DNA from 3 places in the Streptomyces sp. NPDC059917 genome. Region 1 is predicted to be linked to each of the others. Evidence: riboswitches for the same ligand, from Rfam matches in the RefSeq annotation. Region 1 holds a riboswitch; each other region holds the start of a gene.
What was found. A riboswitch is a leader RNA that binds a small molecule or an ion and turns the genes downstream of it on or off. The one in region 1 is predicted to bind cyclic di-AMP.

Region 1 (4,918 bases):
GCGAAGGGGAAGGGAGAGCAGCGCTCACCCCACACCGGGTCGAACAGCACCCGGCGGCCGTCGATCTCCGCGAGGACGCTGGAGTGCCCCATCCAGGTCAGTCGCAGGCCGCTGACCGGGGGCTTCGCCAGGTCGGCCAGCGTGGTCGGATGCACCGGGACCGGCGCGCCGGGATTGCGCCGGACGCGCTGTTCCTTGTGGAAGTAGATCTTGGCGAACTCCAGCATCGAGCCGGAGGGCCTGGTCCTGGCCCCGACCGGATTCTGGAAGACGCCGTCGGCGAAGTTCGGCGAGCGCAGGATCCGCTCCAGCCGAGCGCCGGACGGATCCGCGCCGAAGGCTTCGGGCCGCATGGCGCGCAGCCGTGGACGCAAGGGACGGGAGCCGGGGCCGGAGCCGGTCAAGGCGCCTCCAGAGAGGAAGTGGGCGGGGCGGGTGGTACGTGCTACCACCATGCCAACGCGCACCGGCCCCGAAGGATTCCGCTTCCCGCCCGTCGGCCTCCTGTCCCCCGCCCGGCCCCGTCACAGCGGCAGGAGGTCCGGCCGCTTCGCCTCCATGTGGTCGCCGGAGGACTCGCCGCGCAGGCGTCGGCCGATCCACGGCACGAGGTACTCCCGCGCCCACTGGATGTTGTCCCGGGTCACCTCGGCCGAGCCGCGCGGCTGCTGCGGGGGCCACGGCTGGTCCGGGTCGGCGGGCACGTCCAGCCCCAGCACCTGGGCGGCGCGCAGCGCGACCCGGGTGTGGCCCTCGGGCGAGAGGTGCAGCCGGTCGTCGTCCCAGGCCCGCCGGTCCTGGACGGACTTCAGCGACCAGAGGTCGAGCACCGGGCACCCGTAGCGGTCGGCGATGGACCGCACGTGCGCCGAGTACGTCGCCACCTTGCCGCGGATGTGCTTGAGCACCGGCACGTCACGGGTGTCGAAGCCGGTGGTGATCATCACCTGGCCGACGGACCCGACGAGGTCGGCCAGGGCCGCCTCGAAGCGCTCCGCCACGTCATCGGGGTCGCTCCCGGGCCGGATGATGTCGTTGCCCCCGGCGCAGAAGGTGACCAGGTCGGGCGCCAGCTCCTTGGCCCGCGGCACCTGCTCCGCCACGATCTGGTCCAGGAGCTTGCCCCGCACGGCGAGGTTGGCGTACCGGAAGTCGTGCTCGTCGCGCTGATCGGCCAGGAGCACCGCGAGCCGGTCGGCCCAGCCGACGAAGATCTCCCCCGGGCCCGGGTCCCCCACGCCCTCGGTGAAGCTGTCGCCGATCGCCGCGTACGAGCCGTAGCCCTGGAATGCCGTCTTCATCGTCTTCGTCTTCGTCTTCGTCGTCTTCGTCGTCGTCTTCGTCGTCATCGCTGTCGTCGCTGCCACGAGAAGACATCCTTCACCCCAGGGCGTGACCTACGCCACCGTAGCCACCCCTTGACGGACCGTGATCTATACCACCCGGTAGGTAAGGAATAAGTGAGGCCTGCGCCAGGTACACATGTCAGGTACATGAAAGAGGGGCCGGGACCCCCCTCGGGTCCCGGCCCCTCCTCGTGCCGAACGGCTGTCGCCGGTCAGACGTTCACGCCCTTCGAGCGCAGGTAGGCCAGCGGGTCGACGTCCGTGCCGTAGCCGGCGCCCGTGCGGATCTCGAAGTGCAGGTGCGGACCGGTGACGTTGCCCGTGGCCCCGGACAGGCCGATGCTCTGGCCCGCGCCGACGCCCTGGCCGACCGACACCGACAGCTGGGACAGGTGGCCGTACTGCGAGTAGCGGCCGTCCGCGTGCCGGATGACGACCTCGTTGCCGTACGCGCCGCCCCAGCCCGCCGAGACCACGGTGCCCGCGCCCACGGCGCGGACGGTGGTGCCGGTGCCCACGGCGAAGTCGACACCGGTGTGGTGGCCGCTGGACCACATGCTGCCGCTCGCCCGGTACTGGGTGGTGATGGAGGCGGAGACCGGGGCGACGAAGCCGGAGGCCGAGGCGGTGCCCGCACCGGAGCCCTTGCCCGTACCGCTACCGGAGGCCCGCGCGGGCTTGCCGCTCGTACCCTCGTCGCTCGTACCCTCGTCGCCCGCGCTCTCGTCCGCCCCCGTGTCCGATCCCGCGTCCGCCGCCGGGGCGGACTCCTCGGCCGCGGTCGCGGCCGGGGCCTGCTCCCGCTGCTCGGCCGGAGCCGGCTCCCCCAGGGTCAGCTTCAACCCCGGGTGGATCAGCGAGGGGTCGGAGCCGACGGCCTCGCGGTTGTCCGCGTACACCTGCTGCCAGCCGCCGCTCAGGTGCCGCTCCGCGGCGATCTTCGAGAGGTAGTCGCCCGGGACCACGGTGTAGACCGAGGAGGTCCGCGGCGCGGCGACCGGCGCCTGGACCGGCGGCGCCTGGGTCGCAACGGCGGTGGCCGCGCCCGCCGTCGGGGCGGTCGAGGCCGCCCCGACGGTCGTGGCGTGCGCGCCAGTGGCACCCATCAGCGGCAGCGCGAGCGCCGCGCTCCCGGTGCCCGCGACGACGAGTCCGCGGGCTATCGGGCTGGACTTCGGGCGGCGGTGCTTTCCCTTTGCGGGCATGGCGAATTCCTCTCCGTCGCCTGCGAGGTGAGCTGTCGGGTTCGGACTGGAGATGTCCGGCCGTACGCGTACGGCTTCACCCCGAGCCGTCCGGAGGAAAAGATCCATTCCGGTGACGGCGGCTTACCTGGTTCCCCCGCTCCTGCCGGGCGTGTGGATCGTCGGGTGCGGTTTCGGATGGTGGCAGGATTAGGCGGTCCATCCGGGTCGACGCGAAAGGTATTCCGTCCGGCCCCCCGGAACAAGCCGCGAATTCCCCGCAGGAAAGGCCCGGGTGAGGGATCGACGGAATTCCGGTCACCCTCCGTCGAATCCGCCGCGGCAACGACCGTCCCCACAAGGGAATTCGACTTTCGTGATCACACACTCACGGTGACCGTATGATCCTGCTCACGGGGGCGATCCGATCTCCCCGTCCCTTATGGCAAGTTGCGCTCAACTAGTGTAATTCGGACATGCCGCGACGATACGGAGGAGTCCCCGTGACCCAGCAGATACCCCAGGCCCCGTCCACGGAGCCGCAGCTGACCGGAGTGCGCAACTTCCGTGACGTGGGCGGACTCCCGACCACGGACGGACGGAGGGTCAGAGCGGGACAGGTCTTCCGAAGCGGACATCTGGCACATGCCACCGAAACCGATACGGAATTCCTCGCCTCGCTCGGGCTCCACACCATCTTCGACTTCCGCAACGCCGCCGACCACGCGCTCGAAGGCCCGGACGTCGAGCTGCCCGGGGTGCGCAACGTCAACCTCCCGCTCTCCGACCCGGCGGACGGCACGGAGTTCTGGCGGATGGTGCGCGACGGCGACCTCGACCAGCTGCGCCAGGTCCTCGGCGAGGGCAAGGCCGCGCTGCGGATGGCCAACTCCTACCGGGAGATCGTCACGAACCGCACCGCGGAGCACCGCCAGGTCGTCCAGGCGCTCGTCCAGGACCAGGTGCCGGTGCTGATGCACTGCGCGGCCGGGAAGGACCGGGCCGGCCTGTCGATCGCCGTCACCCTGCTCGCGCTCGGCGTCGAGCGCGAGGCGATCGTGGCGGACTACCTGGAGTCGAACGCCCCGCACCGGCGCTACAAGGTGCGCCGCAGCAGCGAGTCCGCCGAGGCCCGCTCCCCCGAGGTGATGGAGCTGCTCGCCCCGCTCTTCGACGCGCGCGCCGAGTACCTGATCGCGGCCTTCGACACCCTGGAGGAGATCTGGGGCAGCCTCGACCGCTACCTCGCCGAGGGCCTCGGGCTCACGCCCGAGACCCTCGACCGGCTGCGCGACCAGTACCTCGAGTCACCGGCCTGACCGGCCGGGCCCGGCCGTCAGCGGTTCGCGACGGCCTGCTTGACCAGGGTCCTGCCGAAGTCCCACATCAAGGAGCCCCCGCCGTGGGCGTCGTCCATGACCTCCCGGAAGGCGCCCACGAAGCGGTCCACGTCCGCCTCGTCCACGATCAGCGGCGGGATCAGCTTGATCACCTCCAGGTGGTCGCCGGAGACCTGGGTCAGGATCCGGTGCTTCTGGAGCAGCGGCACGACGACCATCTGCGCGAAGAGCCCCTTGCGGGCCGCCTGGAGCATGGTCCACCGGCTGCGCAGCCCGAGCGAGGACGGGCGGCCGAACTCGATGCCGATCATCAGCCCCCGGCCGCGCACCTCGTGGAGCAGCTCGTACTCGTCCACCATCGCCGCGAGCCGCCCGCGCAGCAGGTCGCCCATGGCGCGGGCGTTCGCCACCACCGACTCGTCCTCCATGACGGAGAGCACCGCGAGCCCGGCCGCCATCGCCTGCGCGTTGGCACCGAAGCTGGCCGAGTGCACGAGCACCCGGTCCATGGACGAGTAGACCTTCTTGAAGATCCAGTCCTTGCCCAGGGTCGCCCCGACCGGCACGTAGCCGCCCGACAGCGCCTTGGCCACGCAGACCAGGTCCGGTTCCACCCCCGGCTCGTGCTGGTAGGCGTAGAACTCCCCGGTCCGGCCGAGGCCGGTCTGCACCTCGTCCGCGATGAGCAGCGCCTTGTGCCGGTGCAGCAGCTCCTGCGCGGCGCGCAGGAAGCCGGGCGGGGCCTGGAGGACCCCCTTGCCCTGGATCGGTTCGACGACGAAGGCGGCCACGTCACCGCGCGCCAGTTCGCGCTCCAGGGCCGCCAGATCCCCGAGCGCGATCTTCGTGTCGGGCAGCAGGGGCGCGAACCCGTCCCGGAAGCCCGCCTCCCCGTTCACCGACAGCGAGCCGGTGGTGAGCCCGTGGAAGGCGTGGTCGCAGTACAGGATCCTGGGCCGGCCCGTGGCGAAGCGGGCGAACTTGAGCGCGGTCTCCACGGCCTCGGTGCCGCTGTTGCCGAAGAAGACCCGGTCCAGGTGGGGGCTGT
Region 2 (4,918 bases), on a different contig from region 1:
CCGTCCGGCAGCCCCTCCGGAAGGCGATCCGGAGGGGATCAGCCCTTGAAGCGCGGGAAGGCGGAGCGGCCCGCGTACACGGCGGCGTCGTCGAGGATCTCCTCGATGCGCAGCAGCTGGTTGTACTTGGCGACGCGGTCCGAGCGGGCCGGGGCGCCGGTCTTGATCTGACCGCAGTTCACGGCGACCGCGAGGTCGGCGATGGTGACGTCCTCGGTCTCGCCGGAACGGTGCGACATCATGCACTTGAAGCCGTTGCGCTGGGCCATCTCGACGGCGTCCAGGGTCTCGGTCAGCGAACCGATCTGGTTCACCTTCACGAGCAGGGCGTTGGCCGAGCCCTCTTCGATACCGCGGGCGAGGCGCTCCGGGTTGGTGACGAAGAGGTCGTCGCCGACGATCTGGACCTTGGCGCCCAGCTTGTCCGTGAGGACCTTCCAGCCGGCCCAGTCGTCCTCGTACAGCGGGTCCTCGATGGAGACCATCGGGTACGCGGAGACGAGCTCCTCGTAGTACTCGGTCATCTCGGCGGCCGAGCGGGACTGGCCCTCGAACTCGTACTTGCCGTCCTTGTAGAACTCGGACGCGGCGACGTCGAGCGCCAGCGCGATGTCCTTGCCCGGGACGTAGCCGGCCTGCTTGATGGCCTCGACGATGAGGTCGAGCGCGGCGCGGTTGGACTCCAGGTTCGGGGCGAAGCCGCCCTCGTCGCCCAGACCCGTGGAGAGGCCCTTGGTGTGCAGGACCTTCTTGAGGGTGTGGTAGACCTCGGCGCCCCAGCGCAGGGCCTCGGAGAAGGACTCGGCGCCGATCGGCGCGATCATGAACTCCTGGATGTCGACGTTGGAGTCGGCGTGCGACCCACCGTTGAGGATGTTCATCATCGGAACGGGCAGCAGGTGCGCGTTCGGGCCGCCGAGGTAGCGGAAGAGCGGGAGGTCCGAGGCCTCGGACGCGGCGTGGGCCACGGCCAGGGAGACGCCGAGGATCGCGTTGGCGCCCAGGGAGCCCTTGTTGTCGGTGCCGTCCAGGTCGAACATGGCCTGGTCGATCAGGCGCTGCTCGGTGGCGTCGTAGCCGACGAGCTCCGGGCCGATCTGCTCGATCACGGCGAGGACGGCCTTCTCGACGCCCTTGCCGAGGTAGCGGTTGGGGTCACCGTCACGAAGCTCGATGGCCTCGAATGCACCGGTGGAGGCGCCGGACGGAACTGCAGCACGGCCGGTGCTGCCGTCGTCGAGGCCAACCTCGACCTCGACCGTGGGATTGCCTCGGGAGTCCAGGATTTCCCGGGCTACGACGACGTCGATGGACGGCACGAGCATCTCCTTCTGGGATGTGACGCTGGGTGTGCGGTGGCGTGTCAGGCCGTGGGATGGCCTTGCCGCCTAGAGCCTAACCGGCTCCGGGCACTCGGCCAGCCGAGCAACCGCTCCGTGGGACGAAAAAGGGTCTGAATACCCCTCTTACAGGACATACGGAAGGGCCGGCGGACGGCCGAAGGATCGCCCCCGCCTGCACGAACGCCACCGCCCGGCGCGTGGGGGGAGACGCGCCGGGCGATGGCGAATTATGCGTACCGCGAAGTCCGCACGGCAGGGCCGCGCAGCGTCACAGCCGGTGTTACCGCAGGATTCAGCTGAGCTTCAGCTTCTGACCCGGGAAGATCAGGTCGGCGTCCGGCACGGTGTCCTTGTTCAGCTCGTGCAGCTTCTGCCAGCCGCCCTTGACGCCGTTCGCCTGGGCGATGGTGCCGAGGGTGTCACCGGACTTGATCTCGTAGGAGCCGGTGCCCGTCTTGGGGGCGGTCGACGGGGCGCTCTTGGTCGGGGCCGGGGTCTCGGCGCGCTCGGAGCGGGTGACCGGGGCCTCGGGGCGCTTGGTCTCCTGCTTCGACTCGCTCTTCGACTCGGTCTTCTTCTCGACCTTCTTCTCCGGCTTGTTCTGCTTGGGGGTCTCGGCCGAGCCGCCGTTGTAGGCGGAGTTCGACAGGCCCACGCCACAGGACGGCCACGCGCCCTTGCCCTGGCCCTTGAGGACCTTCTCGGCGATGGCTATCTGCTGCGCCTTGGTGGCCTGGTTCGCCTGCGGGGCGTACGCCTTGCCGCCGTACGCGGCCCACGTGGAGGACGAGAACTGCACGCCGCCGTAGTAGCCGTTGCCGGTGTTGATGGACCAGTTGCCGCCGGACTCGCACGCGGCGACGGCGTCCCACTGGGAGGCGGTCGCGGCGCTCGCGGCGCCGGCGGTCATCAGCGGAGCCGCCACGGCGACACCGGCGACACCGACGAGGGTGACGACACGGGTGGCCTTGGAGGCGCGACGGTGCTTGCCCTTGCCGGAAAGCAGCATGGTTTTCTCCTCACCGACGCCTGCGAAGTGAGCTGTCGGGTTCGGGCGGATGAGTTGCCCGGTCGCGCACCGAGGTGCGCGGCTTAACCCCAAGCCGGTTCCGTGACCATCTCTCAATGGCCGGTTCCGGCACTTACCTTGGTTCCCCCGCTCCTGCCTTCGGCGCTTGCGCGACGTGTTCCCTCCGTCCGCCGGCAGGATTCGGCGATGCGGTCGAAGGAGCCCGCGGTGGCGAGCGATTCAGAAGGTAGACAGGTCTCTCCCCGATGTTCAACGAGGGACATCGGGGAGAAACGGGCCCTACTTGCGCTCCCGGGAGGGGTGTTTGCCCAGGTGGGAGCGGGGTTTGGGGCAGTCACCGAGCAGGACACGCCAGTTGGACGGAAGAGATGCATGTCTCATTTGCACGAAAGGGACATACCTGGCGATCTTCGCGCCCGAAGTGCCCCTATTTATGGCTTAGATCGAGATTCTGCCCCGGGGTGATCAGGTCGGCGTCATGCCCGATGACCTGCTGATTGGCCTTGTAAAGGGCATTCCAGCCACCCTCGACCCCTTCGGCCTTCGCAATGTCCGTCAGATTGTCGCCGGCCTTCACCGTGTACGTCGGTTCGGACGCGGCGTCAGAGCCGACCGGCGCCTCCGCGGCGGGCGTTCCGCGGTGCTTTCCACCGGCTCCGGCCGTTTCGCCCTGCGGAACGGCGGCCGATCCGGACGGGGTCGTCGGCGTCGTGGAGGGCGTCGGGGCCGTGGGGAGCGCGGTGTTGGACGGGGACGTCGTCGGACCGGTGGGGACCGCCCCGCCGCCGGGCGCGGTCGGAGCGGGCGTGCCGGTGGACCCCGTCGGGGCGCCGGGGCCGCCGGAAACCGGAGCCGGGTCCGGCATGACGGGCAGTACGGAGGTCAGCGGGGACTGCGGCATCGCCGCGAAGTCACCGGGCGCGGGCGCGCCGGTGGCTCCGGGGATGTGCCCGGTGGAGGTCGGCGTGGCCGCCGGGGCCGGTGCGCCGGCGAGCGAGCCGGGCGCGGGGGACGCGGATCCCTCGGGTCGCACCGGGCTCGGCGCGACGGAACCGGAACGTCCGGGAACACCCGGGTCGACCGTGGCCGCCGGGCCGCCCCGGGTGAGACCGGAGGACTCCCCGCACAGCGGCCAGGCCGTCGGTCCCTGCGCGGCGAGCACCCGCTCGGCGATGGTGATCTGCTGCGAGCGGCTGGCCAGGTCGGGGCGCGCCGCGAACTCCAACCCGCCCGCGTTCTTCCACTGGTCCAGGGTCAGCTGGAGTCCGCCGTAGGACCCGCTGCCGAAGTCGGCGCTCCAGGTGCCGCCGCTCTCGCACTCGGCCACCGAGTCCCACGTGGTGGTCTCGGCCGCGCTCGCGCCGGAGGCGGCGAACAGCGGTAGGGCGAGTGCGGAGCCTGCGACTCCGGCGGTGACGACGAGTGCGGGGACCTGACGGGGGCGTCTGTGGCGGCCGTTCCCGGAACGCATGAGGGTGGACCTTTCGCGTGGCGGCGGGGGGCGACGCGAACCTAGCCCGGTTCGAACGCTTGTCACAAGTCGATGATGCGCAGATCACGTCAAGGTCACAGAGTTGACTGTGGGTCAGTTGTGGCGCCCGGGACGGGTCATTCCGCTTCCGGAACGTTTGGGGTTGTGAACCTGACGGGAAGCGTGCGCAGGCCACGCATGATCAGTCCGCCGCGCCAGCGCAGCTCCTCGGGGGGAACGGCCAGTTCCAGATCCGGCAGACGCGTCAGCAAAGTCGCGAGGGCCGTCTGACCCTCCAACCGGGCCAGCGGAGCGCCGATGCAGTAATGGATGCCGTGTCCGTATCCGAGGTGCTGGTTGTCGCTCCGCGAGAGGTCCAGGGCGTCCGGATCGTCGAACCGCGCGGGGTCGCGGTCGGCCGCCGCGAGCACGACGAGCACCGGATCCCCCGCCGGGATGTCCTGGCCGCCCAGGGTCAGCGGCCGGGTCGCGTAGCGCCACGTCGCCAGCTCCACGGGACCGTCGTAGCGCAGCAGCTCCTCGATCCCGGTCTCCAGCAGGGCGCGGTCCCCGGCGGCGAGGGATTCCTGGAGGAGCGCGCGCTGATCGGGGTTGCGGAACAGCGCGTAGGTGCCGTTGCCGATCAGGTTGATGGTGGTCTCGAACCCCGCGAAGAGCAGCACGAAGCACATGGCGGTGGCCTCGGCCTCGGTCAGGTGGTCCCCGTGGTCGCTCGCCCGGATCAGGTCCGAGATGAGGTCGTCGCCCAGATCGTCCCGCTTGCGGTGGATCAGCTCCCCGAGGTAGGCGCGGATCTTCTTCACGGAACGGGCGACCCCGCCGCGCGGCCCGCCGCCGTGCCGGATCATCATCCCGGCCCAGTCGCGGAAGTCGTCCTGGTCCTCGCGCGGTACGCCGAGCAGCTCGCAGATGGCGTAGATGGGGAGCGGGAAGGCGAACTCGTGGATGAGGTCGGCCTCCCCCTTCCGCGCGAAGGCGTCGATCAGGTGGTCGGTCAACTCCTGCACCCTGGGGGCGAACTCGGCGACCCTGCGCGGGGTGAACGCCTTCGAC
Region 3 (4,918 bases), on a different contig from region 1:
CGAGCAGGTCCCGGCCCGCGCGCTGATGGCCGCCTACCGCCTCCCGCACGACGGCACCCGCGACTGCGACGCGGCCGACGTGGCCCTGACCATCCTGGGCGGCGGCGAGTCCTCGCGGCTGCACAACCGCCTGGTCCGCCGCGACCAGAGCGCCGTGGCGGCCGGATTCGGCATGCTGCGCCTGGCCGGTGCCCCCTCGCTCGGCTGGCTGGACGTCAAGACCTCCGGCGGGGTCGAGGTGCCCGACATCGAGGCCGCCGTCGACGAGGAGCTCGCGCGGTTCGCCGCCGAGGGCCCGACGGCCGAGGAGATGGAGCGCGCGCAGGCCCAGCTGGAGCGCGAATGGCTGGACCGGCTGAGCACGGTGGCCGGCCGCGCCGACGAACTGTGCCGCTTCGCGGTGCTCTTCGGCGACCCGCAGCTGGCGCTCACCGCCGTCGGCCGCGTCCTCGACATCACCGCCGAGGAGGTGCAGGCCGTGGCCGCGGCCCGACTGCGCCCGGACAACCGCGCGGTGCTCGTCTACGAGCCGCTCGCGGCCGAGGACGCCGAGGAAGCCGCCGAGAACGACGAGACCGAAGGGGCGGAGCAGTGAGCGACACCGCAGCCGTCACGATGACCTTCCACCCCCAGCCGCAGCCCGGCGAGGCCAAGCCGTGGGCCTTCCCGGCCCCCGAGCGCGGCGCGCTGGCCACCGGCCTGACCGTGCTGCGGTGCCACCGGCCCGGCCAGCAGGTGGTGGCCGTCGAGATCAACCTCGCGGCCCCGCTGGACGCCGAACCGGCCGGCCTGGACGGCGTGGCCACCATCATGGCCCGCGCGCTCTCCGAGGGCACCGACAAGCACTCCGCCGAGGAGTTCGCGGCCGAGCTGGAGCGCTGCGGCGCCACCCTCGACGCGCACGCCGACCACCCGGGCATCCGGGTCTCCCTGGAGGTCCCGGCCTCCCGGCTGGCCAAGGCCCTGGCGCTGCTCGCCGAGGCGCTGCGCGCCCCCGCCTTCGCGGACAGCGAGGTCGACCGCCTGGTGCGCAACCGGCTCGACGAGATCCCGCACGAGCTGGCCAACCCGCAGCGCCGCGCCGCCAAGCAGCTCTCCCAGGAGCTGTTCCCGGCCACGCTGCGGATGTCCCGCCCGCGCCAGGGCACCGAGGAGACGGTGGCCCGGATCGACTCCGCGGCCGTGCGCGGCTTCTACGAGGCCCACGTGCGCCCGGCGACGGCCACCGCGGTGGTGGTCGGCGACCTGACCGGCATCGACCTGGACGCCGTCCTGGCCGACACCCTGGGCACCTGGACGGGCGGCACGGCCGAACCGCTCCCGGTGCCGGCGATCACCGCGGACGACACGGGCCGCGTGGTCATCGTGGACCGGCCGGGCGCGGTCCAGACGCAGCTGCTGATCGGGCGGATCGGCGCGGACCGGCACGACCGGGTCTGGGCGGCCCAGGTGCTCGGCACGTACTGCCTGGGCGGCACCCTGACCTCCCGTCTGGACAAGGTCCTGCGCGAGGAGAAGGGCTACACCTACGGCGTGCGCGCCTTCGGTCAGGTGCTGCGGTCCACCGCGGACGGCACCGGTGCCTCGATGCTCGCCATCAGCGGTTCGGTGGACACCCCGAACACGGGTCCGGCGCTGGACGACCTCTGGAAGGTGCTGCGCACCCTCGCGGAGGGCGGACTGACCGACGCCGAGCGCGACGTGGCGGTGCAGAACCTGGTGGGCGTGGCGCCGCTCAAGTTCGAGACGGCCGCGTCCGTCGCCGGCACCCTGGCCGACCAGGTCGAGCAGGAGCTGCCGGACGACTACCAGGCGCAGTTGTACGCGCGGCTGGCCGAGACGGGCACGGTGGAGGCCACCTCGGCCGTCGTCAACGCCTTCCCGGTGGACCGGCTCGTCACGGTGCTCGTCGGTGACGCCGCGCAGATCGAGGAGCCGGTGCGCGCACTCGGCATCGGCGACGTGAGCGTCGTCGCCAACTGAGGCCGAACGGGCCTTACAGGGCGAACGGGACGTGAACTGACGGCGTTCCGCAAGGGGTTTCGGTGGCTCGTCCACCGGAACCCCTTTTGTCCGTTTGGTGGAGAGGTTGCTTCTATGTCGCGTGATGTAGGTAACAATGGGGCTCGTGTGTTTGGTGATTGCCTGATGATCCGCCTAGCGTCGGCCGTGCTGTCCGTCAGTTGTCACAGCCGCACTCGCGGCACCGGACAGCGATCGCCGAGTCCCCGTCAGGCGCGAGCCTGGGGAGCCGGGGACCCACAGTCCCTGGGGTGAATCGGACCACCTCGCAAGAGGGGGCCCGTAGGAGACCTTCCTGCTCCGAACCCGTCAGCTAACCCGGTAGGCGAGAGGGAAGGAAAGGATCAACCTCTTCATGGCGTTCGGCAGCAGTCGTGCCTCCTCCGGCAAGCACCGTGGTTCCAGCCGTCTGAGCCGGAAGACCGCAGGCGTCGCCGGTATAGCCGCCCTCGCCGCCACCGGCGTCGCGGCCACCCTCGCTGCCCCGGCCTTCGCCGCGGACAACCACAGCAGCAGCGTTCCCCAGGACTCCGGCATGAAGGCCGTCGTCGTCGCCGACGACCTCTCCGGCGACATCGAGGCGCAGGCCGACGCCCAGCGCAACGCCGCCGACACGGCCGCCCTCAAGGCGCAGGCCGAGGCCGAGGCCAAGACGAAGGCCGCCGAGGCCCGTCGGATGGCCGAGGCGAAGGCCAAGGCCGAGCGCGAGGCCAAGGAGCGCGCGGACCGCGAAGAGGAGCGCAAGCGCCTCAACACCTTCGTGACGCCGATCGAGGGCTCCTACGTCAGCACCCAGTACGGTGCGGGCGGCAGCATGTGGTCCTCCGGCAGCCACACCGGCATCGACTTCCACGCGGGCGTGGGCAACGTCGTCCGCGCCGTGGGTGCGGGCGTCATCGTCGAGGCCGGCAACGGCGGCGCGTACGGCAACAACATCGTCATCAAGCACAACGACGGTACGTACACCCAGTACGCGCACCTCTCCAGCCTCAGCGTCTCGGCCGGCGAGCAGGTCACCGCCGGACAGCAGATCGGCCTCTCGGGCGACACCGGCAACGTCAGCGGCGCGCACCTGCACTTCGAGGCCCGCACCGGCCCGTCGTACGGCTCGGACATCAACCCGATCGCCTACCTGCGGGCCCGCGGCGTCGCGATCTGACCCCGCCCGCACAGCAGCTCCCCGAAGGCCCCGGCTCACCGAGCCGGGGCCTTCGTGTCGTGCGCGGAGCGCGTGACGGGGATCGTCCACCGGCCGCTCATTTCCATCCGTCCTCGGAAAATATCGCGTGTTGCAATAGAGTCGCGAAATGGAGTCTGCGGAAACGGCATTCGGTGGAGGTCCGGTCTTGCGAATTCCCGCGCACGCGGTATGTACGGCGATCCGCGACGACATCGTCTCCGGGGTCTTCGGCCCGGGCGCGCGGCTCACCGAGGAGCTGCTCGCCCGCCGCTACGGAGTCTCCCGCGTCCCCGTCCGCGAGGCCCTGCGCACCCTGGAGTCCGAGGGCTTCGTCACCACGCGCCGGCACGCGGGCGCCTGCGTCGCCGAGCCGACCGCGCAGGAGGCGGCCGACCTCCTGGAGGTCCGCACGCTGCTGGAGCCCCTCGCGGCGGCCCGGGCCGCCCGGCGGCGCAGCGAGGCGCACCTCAAGGTGCTGCGCGGGCTGGTCAGATTGGGCCAGGAACGGGCCAGGAGGGGCCAGGGGGAGGATCTGCGGGCGCTCGGGGGGTGGTTCCACGAGACGCTCACCCAGGCCTCCGACAGCCCCGGTCTGATCGCGCTGCTGACCCAGATGCGGCACAAGATCACCTGGATGTACGCCGTGGACGCCCCGGCGCGGCCCGTGGACTCCTGGGCGGAGCACGGCGCGATCGTGGACGCGGTGGCGCGCGGCGACGCGGAGCGGGCGCGCGCGCTCACCGCGGCGCACACCGGACGGGCGGCGGGAGCGCACCGGCTGCGCGTGAGGACTTCGCAACCTGCCGTAAACACGGCGAGCAGCCGGCTTTAACAATTCCCGTATAGGAAGGACGGGGGAGGATATTCCCGCGGTCGAATGCGGCCCGCTATTTCCGGTACGGAGAATTGCGCACCCCGCCGAAAAGCAGCGGAGCCGTGGCTCCCGGAATGCGGGGGCCACGGCTCCGCCGTGTGTGGTGCGTGGGGTCGGACCCGGGGGTCAGACGGTCTCGGGGAGCTCCTCGAGGCCCTCGGCGACCAGCTTCGCCAGGCGGTCGAGCGCGGCGTCCGCACCCTCGGCGTCGGACGCGAGGATGATCTCCTCGCCGCCCTGGGCGCCCAGGCCCAGAACCGCGAGCATGGACGCGGCGTTGACCGGGTTGCCGTCGGCCTTGGAGATCGTCACCGGGACGCCGGAAGCGGTCGTCGCCCGGACGAAGATCGAGGCGGGACGAGCGTGCAGGCCCTCGGCCCAGCCGACGTTGACGCGGCGCTCTGCCATGGTGATGCCCTTCAGGTTCTTACGGTTGTCTAGACCAGTCTCTCACGGCACTCCGAATGCTTCGGCCGACCTTCGACCCCAATCAGCCTGCCGTTCGACCCTCCCCAGCTTGCACTGATTTGCCCCGGCCCGCCTAATGCGCCGCGCGCACGCGGCCCGGCCGATGCGCCCTCGGCGCAGCCCCGGTGCGCCCCCGGCGCCGGCCCGCCCCCCGTCCGCCCGGGACAGGCCCTAGGGTGACCCCATGACCACCGCGTCGGACCCCTCGTACCCGGCCCACTGGGAAGCGGACGTCGTGCTGCGCGACGGCGGCACCGCCCGGATCCGGCCCATCACCACCGAGGACGCGGACCGCCTGGTCAGCTTCTACGAGCAGGTCTCGGACGAGTCGAAGTACTACCGGTTCTTCGCCCCCCACCCCCGCCTGTCCGCCA

Region 2: another riboswitch for cyclic di-AMP. It lies ahead of ACFWAR_RS08790 (transglycosylase family protein); the one in region 1 lies ahead of ACFWAR_RS01390 (peptidoglycan DD-metalloendopeptidase family protein).
Region 3: another riboswitch for cyclic di-AMP. It lies ahead of ACFWAR_RS18265 (M23 family metallopeptidase); the one in region 1 lies ahead of ACFWAR_RS01390 (peptidoglycan DD-metalloendopeptidase family protein).

What each region holds. Positions count from the first base shown of each region.
Region 1 is NZ_JBHWLC010000002.1:36,191-41,108, forward strand. It holds gene ACFWAR_RS01380 (MBL fold metallo-hydrolase) at 1-353, opposite strand, end outside; gene ACFWAR_RS01385 (SGNH/GDSL hydrolase family protein) at 525-1,301, opposite strand; gene ACFWAR_RS01390 (peptidoglycan DD-metalloendopeptidase family protein) at 1,559-2,551, opposite strand; cyclic di-AMP (ydaO/yuaA leader) riboswitch at 2,556-2,725, opposite strand; gene ACFWAR_RS01395 (tyrosine-protein phosphatase) at 3,034-3,849, shown strand; gene ACFWAR_RS01400 (aspartate aminotransferase family protein) at 3,867-4,918, opposite strand, start outside.
Region 2 is NZ_JBHWLC010000010.1:76,380-81,297, reverse strand. It holds gene eno (phosphopyruvate hydratase) at 39-1,325, opposite strand; gene ACFWAR_RS08790 (transglycosylase family protein) at 1,636-2,352, opposite strand; cyclic di-AMP (ydaO/yuaA leader) riboswitch at 2,355-2,527, opposite strand; gene ACFWAR_RS08785 (transglycosylase family protein) at 2,801-3,844, opposite strand; gene ACFWAR_RS08780 (cytochrome P450) at 3,982-4,918, opposite strand, start outside.
Region 3 is NZ_JBHWLC010000028.1:67,464-72,381, forward strand. It holds gene ACFWAR_RS18255 (M16 family metallopeptidase) at 1-595, shown strand, start outside; gene ACFWAR_RS18260 (M16 family metallopeptidase) at 616-1,983, shown strand; cyclic di-AMP (ydaO/yuaA leader) riboswitch at 2,209-2,365, shown strand; gene ACFWAR_RS18265 (M23 family metallopeptidase) at 2,378-3,181, shown strand; gene ACFWAR_RS18270 (GntR family transcriptional regulator) at 3,369-4,034, shown strand; gene ACFWAR_RS18275 (HPr family phosphocarrier protein) at 4,203-4,484, opposite strand; gene ACFWAR_RS18280 (GNAT family N-acetyltransferase) at 4,729-4,918, shown strand, end outside.